3 regions of the Robertmurraya beringensis genome follow, and region 2 is predicted to be linked to each of the others. Evidence: riboswitches for the same ligand, from Rfam matches in the RefSeq annotation. Region 2 holds a riboswitch; each other region holds the start of a gene.
The links. A riboswitch is a leader RNA that binds a small molecule or an ion and turns the genes downstream of it on or off. The one in region 2 is predicted to bind cobalamin.
Positions count from the first base shown of each region.

Region 1: it holds a riboswitch for cobalamin, as region 2 does, so the genes downstream of both, ACFFHF_RS20545 (ribonucleoside-diphosphate reductase subunit alpha) here and cobT (nicotinate-nucleotide--dimethylbenzimidazole phosphoribosyltransferase) in region 2, are expected to answer to the same signal.
Region 3: it holds a riboswitch for cobalamin, as region 2 does, so the genes downstream of both, ACFFHF_RS09745 (ABC transporter substrate-binding protein) here and cobT (nicotinate-nucleotide--dimethylbenzimidazole phosphoribosyltransferase) in region 2, are expected to answer to the same signal.

Region 1 is NZ_JBHLUU010000123.1:28,030-32,936, forward strand. Features, by position in the region: gene ACFFHF_RS20540 (DHA2 family efflux MFS transporter permease subunit) at 1-864, shown strand, start outside; cobalamin riboswitch at 1,399-1,596, shown strand; gene ACFFHF_RS20545 (ribonucleoside-diphosphate reductase subunit alpha) at 1,736-4,021, shown strand; gene ACFFHF_RS20550 (ribonucleotide-diphosphate reductase subunit beta) at 4,042-4,907, shown strand, end outside.
Region 2 is NZ_JBHLUU010000079.1:1,353-6,259, reverse strand. Features, by position in the region: gene ACFFHF_RS12225 (DUF3231 family protein) at 1-129, opposite strand, end outside; gene ACFFHF_RS12220 (CBO0543 family protein) at 288-677, opposite strand; gene cobT (nicotinate-nucleotide--dimethylbenzimidazole phosphoribosyltransferase) at 1,612-3,399, opposite strand; cobalamin riboswitch at 3,487-3,654, opposite strand; gene ACFFHF_RS12210 (cation:proton antiporter domain-containing protein) at 3,850-4,068, shown strand; gene ACFFHF_RS12205 (SMODS domain-containing nucleotidyltransferase) at 4,757-4,907, shown strand, end outside.
Region 3 is NZ_JBHLUU010000027.1:115,474-120,380, forward strand. Features, by position in the region: gene nikB (nickel ABC transporter permease) at 1-7, opposite strand, end outside; gene ACFFHF_RS09745 (ABC transporter substrate-binding protein) at 16-1,557, opposite strand; cobalamin riboswitch at 1,740-1,937, opposite strand; gene ACFFHF_RS09750 (CbiX/SirB N-terminal domain-containing protein) at 2,024-3,223, opposite strand; gene ACFFHF_RS09755 (methyltransferase domain-containing protein) at 3,326-4,165, opposite strand; gene ACFFHF_RS09760 (cob(I)yrinic acid a,c-diamide adenosyltransferase) at 4,260-4,799, opposite strand; gene ACFFHF_RS09765 (nitroreductase family protein) at 4,812-4,907, opposite strand, start outside.

The DNA of each region.
Region 1 (4,907 bases), on a different contig from region 2:
AGTCCGCATGTGTACCTGGCGATTGCCGTCGGTTTCATCTCGCTAGTAACATTTATTTTAAAACAAATGAAGCAAGACACTCCGTTGTTAAACTTTGGAGTGTTTAAATACCCAATGTTTGCCTTGTCATCTACTATTTCCATGGTAACCAACATGGCATTGTTCTCAGGAATGATCCTTATTCCCATTTATGTTCAAACGATTCGTGGAATTTCTCCACTGGACGCAGGGCTAATGCTCCTACCAGGTGCCATCGCCATGGCGATTATGTCTCCTATTACGGGGAGATTGTTTGATAAATTTGGTGGGCGAGTATTGGCGCTTATTGGTTTAGGAATCACGGTGATCACTACGTATGAGTTTAGTCAGTTAACGGTAGATTTAAGCTATACCCACTTAGTTATCCTTTACACGGTCCGGATGATCGGGATGTCATTTGTTATGATGCCTGTTTCAACAAACGGATTAAATCAACTTCCGACGCGTTTCTATCCACATGGTACAGCAATGAACAATACGTTAAACCAAGTGGCTGGGGCAATCGGAACCGCATTACTCGTTACAGTTATGTCCAATCGTACAGAAACACACGCTCAAGAACTAGCTGACGAAGCGATGAAGACGGCAGCCGGTCAAGGAGCAGGAGTCGCACAGCCAACTGCTGAAATGATCGCTCAAATGAAAGAGCAGATCATGATGAAGGCGATGCTCGAAGGAATAAACGATGCATTCCTAGTGGCTACAGGGATTTCAATTGTTGCCTTCATTCTCGCTTTCTTTATCAAGCGTGCCACTCAAGCAGAGGATCCTCTAGAAGGAAAAGAGGCGCCAAAGGTGGTACCGGCGAAGTTAGCTGAGAATTAAATATAAAAAAGAAGAACTCCTTGAAAATGAAAAGGAGTTCTTCTTTTTTAGTTGTGCTTTTGATTGGGATACCTTCACCGTCTGTTTTGAAGTACGGTGTTCATGAAGATATTGAAATTTGTCTTATCCTTAATCAAGTAACCAGCAAAAGTAAAATAACCGGAGATTTTTACGTTAAATGTAGAACGGAGTTCGTTTTGGGGTAAATAAGTGGAGGTTTTCCGCTTATCCAAAGAAAAAACCCCTATTTTCAATTTTTCTGAGACAATAGGCGGAATCTCTCCGTCTATTTAGGTCTTTTTTAGAAAAAATTACTAATTAAGCGGAATACCTCCGTCTATTTATCAGATCGGTTGCTTAACCTGATCCACAGCCGATAGTGAGTAGCTACAGACCCCATGTCCTCCCGAAGTCAACAACAATATTTTACCAAAACAAACATTTTCTACTTGCTAATCTACTAAACTACCTTTAGTATTAAATTTGTATTATCTAGATATGGGTATATAAAATTAAATTCCAACTATATATAGTGTTGTTGCCTTAAGATAAGATGCCGCACGGCTTAATAGGGAATCTGGTGAAAGACCAGAACTGCCCCCGCACCTGTAAATGCTGACAAAATGAACAAACCACTGTGTAGTTTGCTTACGAGAAGTAGTTGCCTAAATGGGAAGGGTTCAAAGTAGAGTGAAGCATAAGTCAGGAGACCTATCTTACTTAAGATGTTTCAACTTCTTCGGGGACTTGGGAAGATGAGACGATGGCGACAGAAGACAAAATCGTGTTTGCCTGTTTGTCTTTTGCTGAAATCGTTTCATCCGCTCAAGGACCCACCTTAGCGGATTTTTTATTTTCAGGAGGGACGAGCATGACAGTAGTAGATGTACATGAAGATTATAAGTCGGTGTTAAGAGCGATTGAAGAGTGTTCTTCAACTTATCAGTTAGACGCGACAGAGATAACAAAAATGATCAATGAATTAGAGGCAGCAAAAAAAGAAGTGAGCCAACAAGCTTTATTTTATTCTTTAAATAAAATCGCGATGGACCAGCCGGATTGGACTTTTGTTGCCGCACGAATCTATTTAACGGAACTATACAAACAAGCTTCACAAAACCGAAACTACGATTCCACATATACATATGGGGACTTTTACGATTTGCTAGCAACGTTAACGGAGAAAGGAATTTACTCTCCAAAACTGCTGCAAATGTATACAGAGGAAGAAATTAAACAATTAGCAGCGGGAATCAATCCGGAACGAGATCAGCTTTTCAACTATATTGGTCTGTTCCTCTTTGCCGATCGTTACCTTGCAAGAGATCATGATCGAAAGGTATATGAATTGCCGCAAGAGAGATTCATGGTGATTGCCATGACTATCATGATGAACGAATCGAAAGGCCAGAGACTAGAGTTAGTAAAAGAAGCTTATTGGGCATTAAGCCATTTATATATGACTGTCGCAACACCAACCTTATCCAATGCAGGGAAGAACTTTGGTCAGCTGTCCTCTTGTTTTATTGACACAGTGGATGACTCGCTTGACGGGATTTATTTGAACAATTGGGATATCGCTCGCTTAAGTAAAGAAGGCGGTGGAATCGGAATTTATTACGGAAAGGTTCGTGCGTTAGGTTCCGATATCAAAGGGTTCAAAGGGATGTCCTCTGGTGTTGTACCTTGGATTCGATTGATTAATGATACGGCTGTAAGTGTCGATCAATTGGGGCAAAGACAAGGAGCAGTCGCCATTTATTTAGATATATTCCATAAAGACGTGATGAATGGCTTCCTTGAGCTAAAAACCAATAACGGAGATGAACGAAGAAAGGCTCACGATATTTTCACTGGAGTCACCATTCCAGATTTATTTATGGAAAAACTTTTAGAAAAAGATGAAAATGGCAGAAGCATCGGGGAATGGCATACATTCTGTCCACACCAAGTAAAGCAGCTGATGGGCTGGAAGGACGAAAATGGAACACCTCTTGGACTTGAAGACTTTTATGATGAAAATGATAGAAAGTATTTTACGGAAAAATACGAAGAAGCGGTGAATCAGCCTCTTTTACCAAGAAAAACCTACCGTGCAATGGATATTATGGCCCGAATCATGGTCGCACAGTTAGAAACAGGTACACCATACATGTTCTATCGAGATGAGGTCAATCGTCAAAATCCAAATAAGCGTGCAGAAGGAAGAACGTCTATCTACTGCAGTAATTTATGTACCGAAATTGCCCAAAACATGTCGAGTACAACGATTGTAAAAGAATACAAGGACGAAGATGGCAATCTAGTAATCGTAAGAAAGCCGGGAGAATTTGTTGTATGTAATCTTTCCTCGATCAATCTCGCAAAGTCTTATGGTGCCAATGAGCTTGAACGATTAATCAGAATTCAAGTGCGGATGCTAGACAATGTGATTGATCTAAATACCATTCCAGTCGGACAAGCCGAATTAACGAATCAAAAATATCGAGCGGTCGGCCTAGGTACGTTTGGATGGCATCACCTATTAGCCTTACAATCGATCCACTGGGAATCAGAGGAAGCGGTCCAGTTTGCTGATGAACTATACGAAAATATTGCCTATTATACGATTCAAGCTTCTATGGAGCTTGCGAAGGAAAAAGGAGCATTCAGTCAATTTGAGACGTCTGAATGGGCTACAGGAAAGTATTTCGAGCGAAGAAATTACACGTCCGAGCGTTGGAGTGAATTAAAGGAACAAGTAAAAACAAACGGAATTCGTAATGGCTGGCTGATGGCGATTGCCCCGAATTCTTCAACGGCAAAAATTGGTGGTTCCACCGATGGAATTGATCCATTGTACGCAGTGGAATATGCAGAAGAGAAGAAGAACTTTAAGTTCAAGGTAACCGCACCTGACTTAAACCATCGCACATACGCTTACTACCGTAGAGCAAGGCATGAGTTAGACCAAGTGTGGAGCATTCGCCAAAACGCTGCACGTCAACGCCATATTGACCAGTCCATCAGCTTTAACTTATATGTCAGACACGATATCAAAGCAAAGGACTTGCTCCACTTACACGTAGAAGCATGGAAGCAAGGGTTAAAAACCACGTATTATGTGAGAAGTACCTCACAGTCAGAGATTGAAGAATGTGAAGCTTGCCATAGCTAAGCTTGAAAGGAGAAGGGACCATGTCAATCAATGCCCCATTAAATAAAATCAAACTGTTGAATCCTACTTTTCCAAATCGTTCAACAGGTATTATTAACGGACAATCTTCCGGTCTCTTAAACTGGAATGATATCGCCTATCCACAAATGTATGATTTGTATCAAACCTTGCTGTCTAATTTTTGGAAGGCACAAGAAATCAATATGCAAGATGATATTAAACAATGGGATTCATTATCTTCACATGAAAAGGATATCTTTTTACGGGTGAACACGCAGCTTGCCTCCCTTGATAGCCTTCAAACACCAACGATGAGTCAAGTGCTCGATTATGTGACCGATTCTAGCTTTAAGGCCATCTTTGCGGTCATTGCTCAGCAGGAAGCTGTTCATAATGAATCGTACTCCTATATATTAAGTTCATTGGTTCCAGTAAGTGAACAAAATGCGCGCTTCAATCAAGCGAAGGATGACCCGATCGTGCAAAAGAGAAACCAACTTATTTTGGATGCTTATGAACAATTCCGTTCCCATCCAAATGCACAGAATTTATACGAGCTAGCCATCAACTCCATCATCTTAGAAGGAATCTACTTCTATGCGGGCTTTGCCTTTTTCTATAATCTTGCTCGTCAGCAAAAGATGTTAAAGACAAGTACGATGATTAGCTATATCCAAAGAGATGAGATGCAGCATGCGTATTTTATTTCTCAGTTTGTACGAATTATGTTAACGGAAAATCCAGAGCTCAATAACCCAGCAAATATTCAATATGCAAAGAATCGCATCCAAGAAGCGGTGGAGCTGGAGAAGGAATGGGCGGGAGAAATATTAGCAGAGATGAACGGAATTGATCTGGAAGAGTTCGGACAATATGTGGAGTATCT
Region 2 (4,907 bases):
AACTTCTTCTAGTTCTGATGTTAATGTAAGATACTCCAAAACAACATTTAACATACTATTATTCATTAACTGTTCCCAACAGTGTGCTAACTCACCAGCAGTTAACTTGGCAGCCTTTCTATTATCCATATAATCAATTCCTTTTTAAGATTAATTTTATATTCTTTAACAAGTATCTGGAATTTTTTTATCAAATATGTAATATTGCATGGAAAATTAATAATTTTTGGTTTGTCAAGGGAGAAATCATAACTAAAAGGGCTTCATATATTCAGCATTGGGGGACTTTAGTTGAACAAAAAGGGATGGATGAATACAGTTATGAAGCTCCAATACCATTTCCATTTTTTATAGTGAATCAATTTTGTGTACTTTAGAGCGATTACTTCAAAAAATATTATTAGAGAAGTATGCAACAAATAATATAATGCCTTGATATAAGTATTTTTGTTTTCAGGATAAAGAATGTTGAACAATACATTCCATGCAGGAAAAATAAAATATTCAAAAGTAAAATTGCTTTTTATTGTTTTTTTGAAGAAGGTTCTGATGGGATATTTTATATTACCTTTTTCAACAACAAGTGCCCCCATTAACCAGGTGACTACCTGTGTAAACAGGAAAACTACATGTGCTTCACGTATTTTTTTCTTCGGTACAAATTTGATTAACAACATAAACATTATTATCCAAGAAGATATTTCAATGATTTTTTCTTTCTTAAATGTCATCCCTTTTAGGGAAGTTTTTCCTATAAAAATTATTGCTATTCTAAAACAAAGAAAAATGAGACTTTGATGAACAATTCGAAAATGCTGAGCACTATTAAGCTAAAGAAGCAGTTTAGAACAAGGATGCTTTTCTAATAAGAAATCGAAGGGGATGACTATGGAAAATTGGTTAACTGATATTATTAGTGAGTTTAGGTATGTAAGATGACCGTTATTCAAACTTGATAGATCTACATGAAACTCTTCACAGGCTCGTACATCTGAAAGATATTAATAAAATTAATTCTATTCTTGATGATTTACAACTGAACAGCAAACAAAAGGGAAAAGTAAATGAACTCAGAAGTTTATGTAAAAAACTATACGATTTGATTGAGATTAAACTAATTTCACTTGAGTACATAGAATTGAATGAATTGGATTAGTTGGAACGCCGTATACGGTGAAAGTCGCACGTACGGTGTGAACAGGGGGAAAAGGGAACGATAATCTCAAACCCTTACCTATCTGTTTCTTAAAGACAATAAAACCAAACAGAACTTCCGGTTTTATGAAAGTTCTGTTTATTATATTTATATCAACATTAAACATTAACAGAGCATAGTGTTCTTCAGTCCGTTCTATGAATTTAAATGGGGTAATTTCTAGAACTGCTGCTATTTTAAAAAGAGTATACATTTATATAAATTTGATTGATTTTCAATAAGACAGTTTTCCGTAATCGGGACATTTAATGAAATAACTTTATTATTCATTATGGTTAGTAAGAACAATATGGGAAAACATATGTTAATAAAAGATTTAGAAACGGTTCTTCTAATGAAGAAGGACTCGTTTCGTTTATAACTCTATCAAATCCAGCTAAATAATGGTCACTTAACTATTTAGTTTTATTGCTTCCCCAATTGTCAGTATAAATTAAATTGTCTATTGGTATTCGTTTTCCCCATCCGACTGTCTCTAATACAGGTTGTTCTTGAAACTGATGTGTATACCCAACTGACATCAAACCGATAGGCTCGATATGTGGCGGAATATTAAGTATTTTTCGTATGTCTTGTTTCTTATAAAAGGAAACCCATCCAACTCCAAGCCCTTCAGCCCGAGCAGCTAACCATAAGTTCTGCATAGCACATACTACCGAATAGGCATCTGTTTCTGGTATCGTATTGCGCCCCAGTACATGATCCCCGTTCCTTGTCGGGTCACACGTAAAACAAATCGTAACAGGTGCCTCAAGAATACCTTCAAGTTTTAGCTTAGGATACAACAAAGACCGATCATCTTCAAAATATTTTCCTGCTACTTGTATTTCTTTAGAAACAACGTCATGTAATTGCTGTTTAATTTCGTCTGAGCGAACCGCAATGAAATTCCACGGTTGCATAAAGCCAACTGAGGGTGCATGGTGTGCTGCTTTTAAGATTCTGTACAGTTTTTCCTCCTCAATTGGTTGCTTTATAAATGAACGAATATCCCTTCGGCTATAAATTGCATTATAGACACCTTGTTTTTGTTGCACATCAAACTCATGAAGAGTTGCTATTTGCAATGTAGGTTCTGTAGGTAATATTTCAGATGTCTTCGCTACTTCTGCTGTACCTTTTACCGAACCATCAGTTGAACCAGAAACGCCTGCTTGCTCGAATGTAGACATTTCATTTGCAATTTTAATAGCTGATCTCACAATGGGAAGTGCAATTGCCGTCCCACTTCCTTCTCCAACACGAAGGTTTAGATTAACAAGTGGCTGTAATCCTAAAAGTTTATTTACAAAGATATGACCCGGTTCCACTGATTGATGTGATGCAATAAGATAATGCACACATGCGGGAGTCATACGAACCGCTGTCAACGCAGCCACAGCTGTGATGAAGCCATCTATTAAAACAGGGACTCGTGCTGCTGCAGCACCCAACACAATCCCAGCAAGTCCTGCTATTTCTAATCCCCCGACTTTTGCCAAAACGTCAATCGGATCAGCTGGATTGGGTTGATTTATTTCAATTGATCTTTTAATAACGTTGGCTTTTTTTACTTTTTCATCTGTATTTATTCCTGTTCCAAACCCAACGACTTGATCAACAGATAACTGCCCGAGTACGGCGACCATCGCACTACTTGCTGTGGTATTTCCGATTCCCATTTCTCCAAGTGCTAAAAGTCTCGCACCTTTCTGTATAGCTGACTGTGCTACCTCAATTCCTACTTCTATCGCCGAAACTGCTTCTGTCCTTTCCATAGCTGGTCCTTGCACCATGTTATTTGTTCCAAAGCGTATTTTTCTGTTGATTAAACCTGGAAGTTGCAACTCTCCATTAATCCCTATATCAACAACCTGAACTGAGGCATTTGAAGCTCGGGATAAAACATTGATCGCTGCTCCACCTGTAATAAAATTTCTAACCATTTGCTGAGTAACTTCTGATGGATAAGCTGAAACTCCTTCTACAGTTACACCATGGTCTGACGCCATTAACACTACCATTGCTGGGTCAATATTAGGTTGTGCATTTCCAGTTATACCTGCTATTTTAATCGCTAGTGATTCTAACAAGCCTAAACTTCCGAATGGTTTAGTTAGTGAGTTTAAATGTTGTTCCATTTGTTCCTGAGCTTTTGTGTTCAAACCATCAATTAAACTAATTGTTTCCTTTAATTTTTTCATAATTAACTTACTTCCTCCTTTAATGGTAATTCCCGACCATACAAAAAAAACCCAGCTTAAATAAGCTGAGGTCTTGCCATAACCACATTGTAGAACTTCTCTTAGGCAGGTCTCCTGACTCCGATTCATCACATGCTGCGCCTTCCCAGTTTCCCAGTGGCATTGCAGCAGCTCCTCGACTACAGTGGCGGGCTCCGCGTTGTTTTAAACTTCCCTATTCTCCTATACTTAGGCACCTAATGAAGACATTCTATAAAACTACGTATTAGTAAACCATAGAATAGTTAAAATGACAATCTTTTCATGAATCGTATTTTTATCGCAAAAAAATATAGTTATTTTTCCTAGAACTTGTGGAGAAGATTGGAGGTACACAAAGTGGTTACATGGTAGCACTTTGCCTTTAATAAGATTGTAGCGGAAATTGAATGACAGATAATAAATTTGTTAATGTTCGTAGTGAATTATGAAATTGATTATTCAATTAAAAAACCTTATTTTATTAAAAACGCGGTCCTCACGAAATTGTTAGGTGGTGCATTAGGAGCGAAGTTCACAGGCTTTTCTTCACCCACATCGTTTATTATAGGGGCTGGGATGGTATCAAGAGGAGAAGTTGCTATAATTATTGCAGCAACTGGACTACAAGAAGCTCTGTTACAACCATAATACTTCACTTCAATTATTATTGTAATAATATTTACGACTTTAGTTGCACCTCCAAACCTCCAATGTTAAAGTATTTAATACAAGGGGAATAAAAAAGGAATATATTTGTTCAGGTCACTTAATAGTTGTCACTGGCAACTGAATTAAAAAGGAGGGCATTCCTGTAATAAAGCTAAGTTTGTGAAGATATGCACTTATACTATAGTCCTTTAGTTGAAGAAGGTAATAAAATTGGACCACACATATTTAGATATGTGTGGTCCTTTTAGTGTCAACTATTTCACTTTCCTAACCTAAATATAATCATGTTCTATAAATATATGTACGATCGAGATGTTACTGGACTAGTAGCTGAGTAAACAAATCGGATATTTTTACAGCGTTACACAAAAGTGAATCAAAATCGGCAAAAATAGGTGCTTAAAGAGGAATTTAGGGATATGTCAAAATAGGAGTGGATGTTAACTGAAGGAATTTATTAGAGGTTTTATAACGAAATCACTTAAGGATGCCTTTGTATTAGTGTTTTGGGATAAAGTCAAAGTGTAGAAATTGAAGAGTTTTATGTCAGGATAAGGAGAGAAGGGTGATTCTCTTCTTTTTTTGAATAGAGGTTCTCGTGTATTTTTATATTCTTGGAAAAAATTATATAATAAAGTTAGCGAATATTGTCATGAGGAGGCAAATTATGTCGGTTAATCCTGTTAATAATCATTTAAAATCTTTAGCTAGTAAACTGGTTTTATCAGAGAAAGAAAAGGCAAGTATTTCAACATCAATAATCACCTTATCAAGAAGGTTAAATCTATATTTTGAAGGTGGGGAACTACATACTCATT
Region 3 (4,907 bases), on a different contig from region 2:
GAATCATATGCTTCCCTACTTACTTATATCAAGCTGGGAGTGAATATAGTAATACTCAATAGGATGTGGAGTAAACCCTTCCACCCCTTTTTTAGCACTAAATACGGTCTTGGGATGAACAATAAATGATTGTGGCACGTCATTAATAATCAAATCTTGAATTTCAATCGCTACCTGATCACGCTTCGCTCGGTCAGTAGTTTCATTTAATTCATTGATTTTCTGATCAACGATTGGAGATTCATAGTTACTAATATTAGATTCACTACTTGATTGATAGAACATACTTAAAAAGTATTGCGGATCTCCAGTATGCGCAGTTAGCATGCTATACATGGATAAATCCCAATCTTCATTCATTAACGCTTCATCAATATTTTCTACTTGACGTATACTTACTTTTATTCCTTGTTTCAATAATTCACTTTGAATTACCTCCGCCATAACGGTTAACTCCGGACGTTGTGGAAAGGTAAAAAGTGTAACATCAAATATAGTCCCTTGCCTTTCCCAAATACCTTCTTCATTTTTCTTCCAACCTGCTTTTTTTAGTAACTCACTACTAGATAACGATGGTTCTAGTTTCGCAACATTCCCAAATGAGAATACTTCCGGAAAGGGACTTTTTGCTTCTGTACCTGCATTTAGCATAATAGATTGAACAATCTCTTCACGTGGAGTATTCAAATCAACCACTTTTCTAAGAGCTAATTCCTTAAAAAATGGGGAATTCATATTAAACATCAACATATGAGTTCGTAATGATGGAGTGACGTATACTTCAAATTTTTCATCCTTTTCTAATACTGCCATGTTATCAATCGGAATATCTGTCGCACCATCCACATCACCTGATTGAAGTGACATTAATCTCGTAGTTCCTTCTGGAATATACTTAATGATTACTTCAGACAATAGCGCTTGTTCTCCCCAATAATCTTCAAATCTTTCCACAACAAGGGATTCATCTTTTTTAAATTGTTTAAACGAAAAGGCTCCTGTAAGAGCAGGATAACGATTCTCATCATCTATAGTGCTTACATCCGCGATCATTGTAGATGGATCTGCTAAATGAGGAATTAATGCTGCGTTCGCTTGTACAGTGACAATTATTAACTCATGTGCGGATACAACCTCTATGGTTTCAATGTTCAAAAGGTCTTTTACTTTTGGATCCTTCTCTATCGAGCGCAGTAAGGAATTCTTTACACTTGACGCATCCATCGCTTTTCCGTTGTGAAAACTAACATTCTCCTCAAGCTTAAATCTCCATGTAGTAGCATCTTCTTGCGTCCATTCTTTCGCTAACCACGGATTAACTTGTAAATCTTCATCCAACTTTACCAATGTTTCTCCTGTTCCTGTACGCATAACCTCCCAACTATCACTACCATGGGGGTCAAGACTTTGTGGACTCCAAGGGAATGCCAGAGTCATTTTTTTATCTTTTTTAGGGGAATCTCCAATTCCAATAGTTTTTTCCTGGCTACATCCAGAGAACACGATTAGGAAACAAACAAAAAAATACACCATTTTCCCCTTACCATATTTACCCATAAAAATACCTCCATTATTAAATAAAAAAAGCACTTCCAACCGTAATAACGAAAGCGGTCAGAAATGCTTTTCATGATAGAGGGGAATAGGAATCTCACCACATCCAAACTCATTGATGTTGGCATGTATAAGAAGATCCTTTATCAGCATCCTAACCACCTCCCTAAAATCCCGTAGGTCAATCGGCGATGTTAAAATAGGCAGGTCTCCTGACTTAAGGAAACATTCAAACCTTCCCAGGAGTACCCCAGTGGTATATTTGAATGTTCTTCACACTATTGTGAAATTCCCATTACAGTGGCGGGTCCGTGTCGGCATTTAACCGACTTCCCTTTTAAGCGGATAAAGTTATATCTAGCACCTATTTCCAAAACATTATTAAGATGTACTTAGTAATTTAATTTCAATTCCGAAAACCTTCTTCTTTTTACTGACCTATTCCCTTCCAAAACCAGTTGACTATCCTCTAATTATGGTGATGATGATGTTCATACCCATGTTCTTCCGCATATTTACGGAAATTTTCTAAATCTTGCATTCCAGTCGATGTACCGTTTAAGGCCTGGTTCATACGTTCTAACAGTACCGTTCTTAACTTTGGATGATAGCCAAAATACTGTGCTATATCTATTGATACATGCGGATAAGACTCTTTAAACTGTTCGGCCATTTTATTCATTCTTTTCATTAAAATGCCCGTAAATAAAAAATACGGCAGCATGATGATTTTTTTTGCGCCCAATTTAATGCAGCGTTCCATCCCATCCTGCACAGTTGGCGTCGTTACCCCCATAAAGGCACTTTCAACAATAGGTACATTTAATTTCTCCCACAATAATCTGCTAATTTTATAAAAATCACCATTAGCATATGGATCGCTGCCGCCTCGTCCAATTAATAAAATGGCCGTATCCTCATGCTTTTGCTCCACATCAAAACCTGTTTCAGTAAGTCTTGTTTTTAAAATTTCAAAAACTTCCTCATGAACACCTATCGTTTGGCCATAGGTAAATTGAACATCTGGGAAATGCTCTTTTGCATGTTCAATTTCTGCAGGAATGTGCAATTTTGAGTGTCCTGCATGTAATAAAATGATGGGAATTACATGTATTTCATCCGCACCTTTTTCAACACATATCTGAATCCCATCTTCAATATTTGGTGTTGCAAATTCTAAAAAGCATGTTTCTACTAAAAGGGCTGGATCAATGTATTCTTTCATCTGCCCGATAAATTCGCGAACCTCTATATTTCCTGCCTCCAGCCTGCTACCATGTCCAACAAATAATACAGCTTTTTTAATTGGTCCATTACCTTTCTTGTATTTTTCAATTCCTTTTATGCGGTCTTCGCTGCGCTTCCGCACACCGTGCTCCATTGAATAAATGATAGCATCTTGTTCAACTGCCTCATGAACAATATCACGAGCGGTTTCTTCATGTTGAACCGAATACCATGTCCCTTTTGGGTAATCAATTACTACGCATTTATCTTTACAGCGGCCGTTACATCGTGTACGGGATGTATGAATATGCTCATCCAAACGGTTTTTACGGATTTCATCACGAATTTGCTGCGTGACCTCTTCAGCTCCTGCTGCCATACAGGTTGCCCCATTGCAAATAAGTAAGTGACGCTGCATTTGTGTTAAATCCCATGTCGTCATAAAGTTACCTCCCTCTCTCCATCATCTTGGACCCTCTATATCTCTTTGTTATATCAACAGAGCCTCCGATTAAAGCACGTATATTAGAGGTTAAAACGAAACTTAGTCATGTAACTTCACAGGCTCCCAACTAATGATCGCAGCATAGAATGTGTGACGGTATACATACTGGCCATTCTCCATAGCAATAAAACCTTCGAGTGATGCTTTCACATGTGCCATATCAAACTGGGGTGATAAGATTTTTTTGCTTTGTGCTTCATATAATTGCTGCAACGTATCATAACGATACTCACGCTCCAGCTTGAGCATTTCACAATTTGCAAAAATCCCTAACTGATACAGCATATTGACGATGGTAATATAATCACGGCGAGGATATTTAATGTAATAGCCAAACTGCTCATCTAAAATAACGTAATGCGGCTGAATAGGTCCTGTTGTTAAGCCAATGATGGCTCGCTTTTTGGCAAGCCGGTTCATTTTTTTCAACGCCGCATTCATTTCATACATACGATAAAAGCAGTTCACCCCAATAACAACATCATGTTGCTCAATTTGCGCTTTTTCCCATTTACTATGAACGAACCGAACATTTGCATCGTTTTCAAAGTATTGTTTTAAATAATCAAGCACACTTTCAGAACCATCCACTAACGTTAATCTTTTGACGTTTTGACGGAGTTGAAAGGTATAATTGCCCCAGCCCGGCCCCATTTCAATACAAGATGCATTCTGCGGGATATGCTGTTTCATTACTTCGTAAATTTTTTTTGCATAGTTATCTGTTTGCTTGTATGTTTTTTTCCTCATGGACTGAGCCCAAAATGCTTCTTCCAGTTCATCATCAATCATTCGTTCTGGCATCTTGCCATGCCAGTTTAACATGCCTTCTTTCCACAGCTTTTCAAAATCAAAGCGTAAAGGGGATCCTTTTTTCATTGAACTTTCTCCTCAATCTCGACAACCTAAATGGACAATCCTTCTCTGGTGAATTGGGTGCCTGTTTGTGATTTAAATATGGCGTCCTCAATGCTTAAAACTCAAGCCCCTTCATCGCTTTAACATCATGATCAGTATAATAATGTTTTGTAGCATCAATCGTTGACACTAAATCAGCTAAAGCGAGTAAAGATGGATGAGCAGAACGGCCTGTGATTATTAGGTGCATCGTTTTGGGACGGTTTTGTATGGCCGCTAACACCTCATGTAACGGCAATACATCATCGATTGGAAAACGTGTGATGGCTAACGCATTATTCAACTCATCCAGCACTAAAACATCTGTTGTTACATCATTTAGCTCTTCTTTTACTGTCTGCCAGGCTTTCGCCAGTGCTTCGCGATGCTCCTCCGGTGTTTTCGTCCATGTAAAACCGACACCTAATTGCACGGTTTCAATACCGAGTTTTCGCAGGGCAATTTGTTCACCATATGTACGTTCAGGTGATTTAATAAATTGAAAGTATTTCACCTTCATGCCGCGGCCAATTGCACGTAATACTACACCAAGTGAAGCAGTTGTTTTTCCTTTGCCTTCTCCTGTGTAAACTAACAACATCCCCTGTCGAGCCATGTACTAACCTCCCTATAACCACGTTGTTTTTTCTGCAAATGGTGTACGCTTTTTTACGGAAGTAATCTCTTCTGCAGGGTAACCAATGCATAACGTGCCTACTAATTG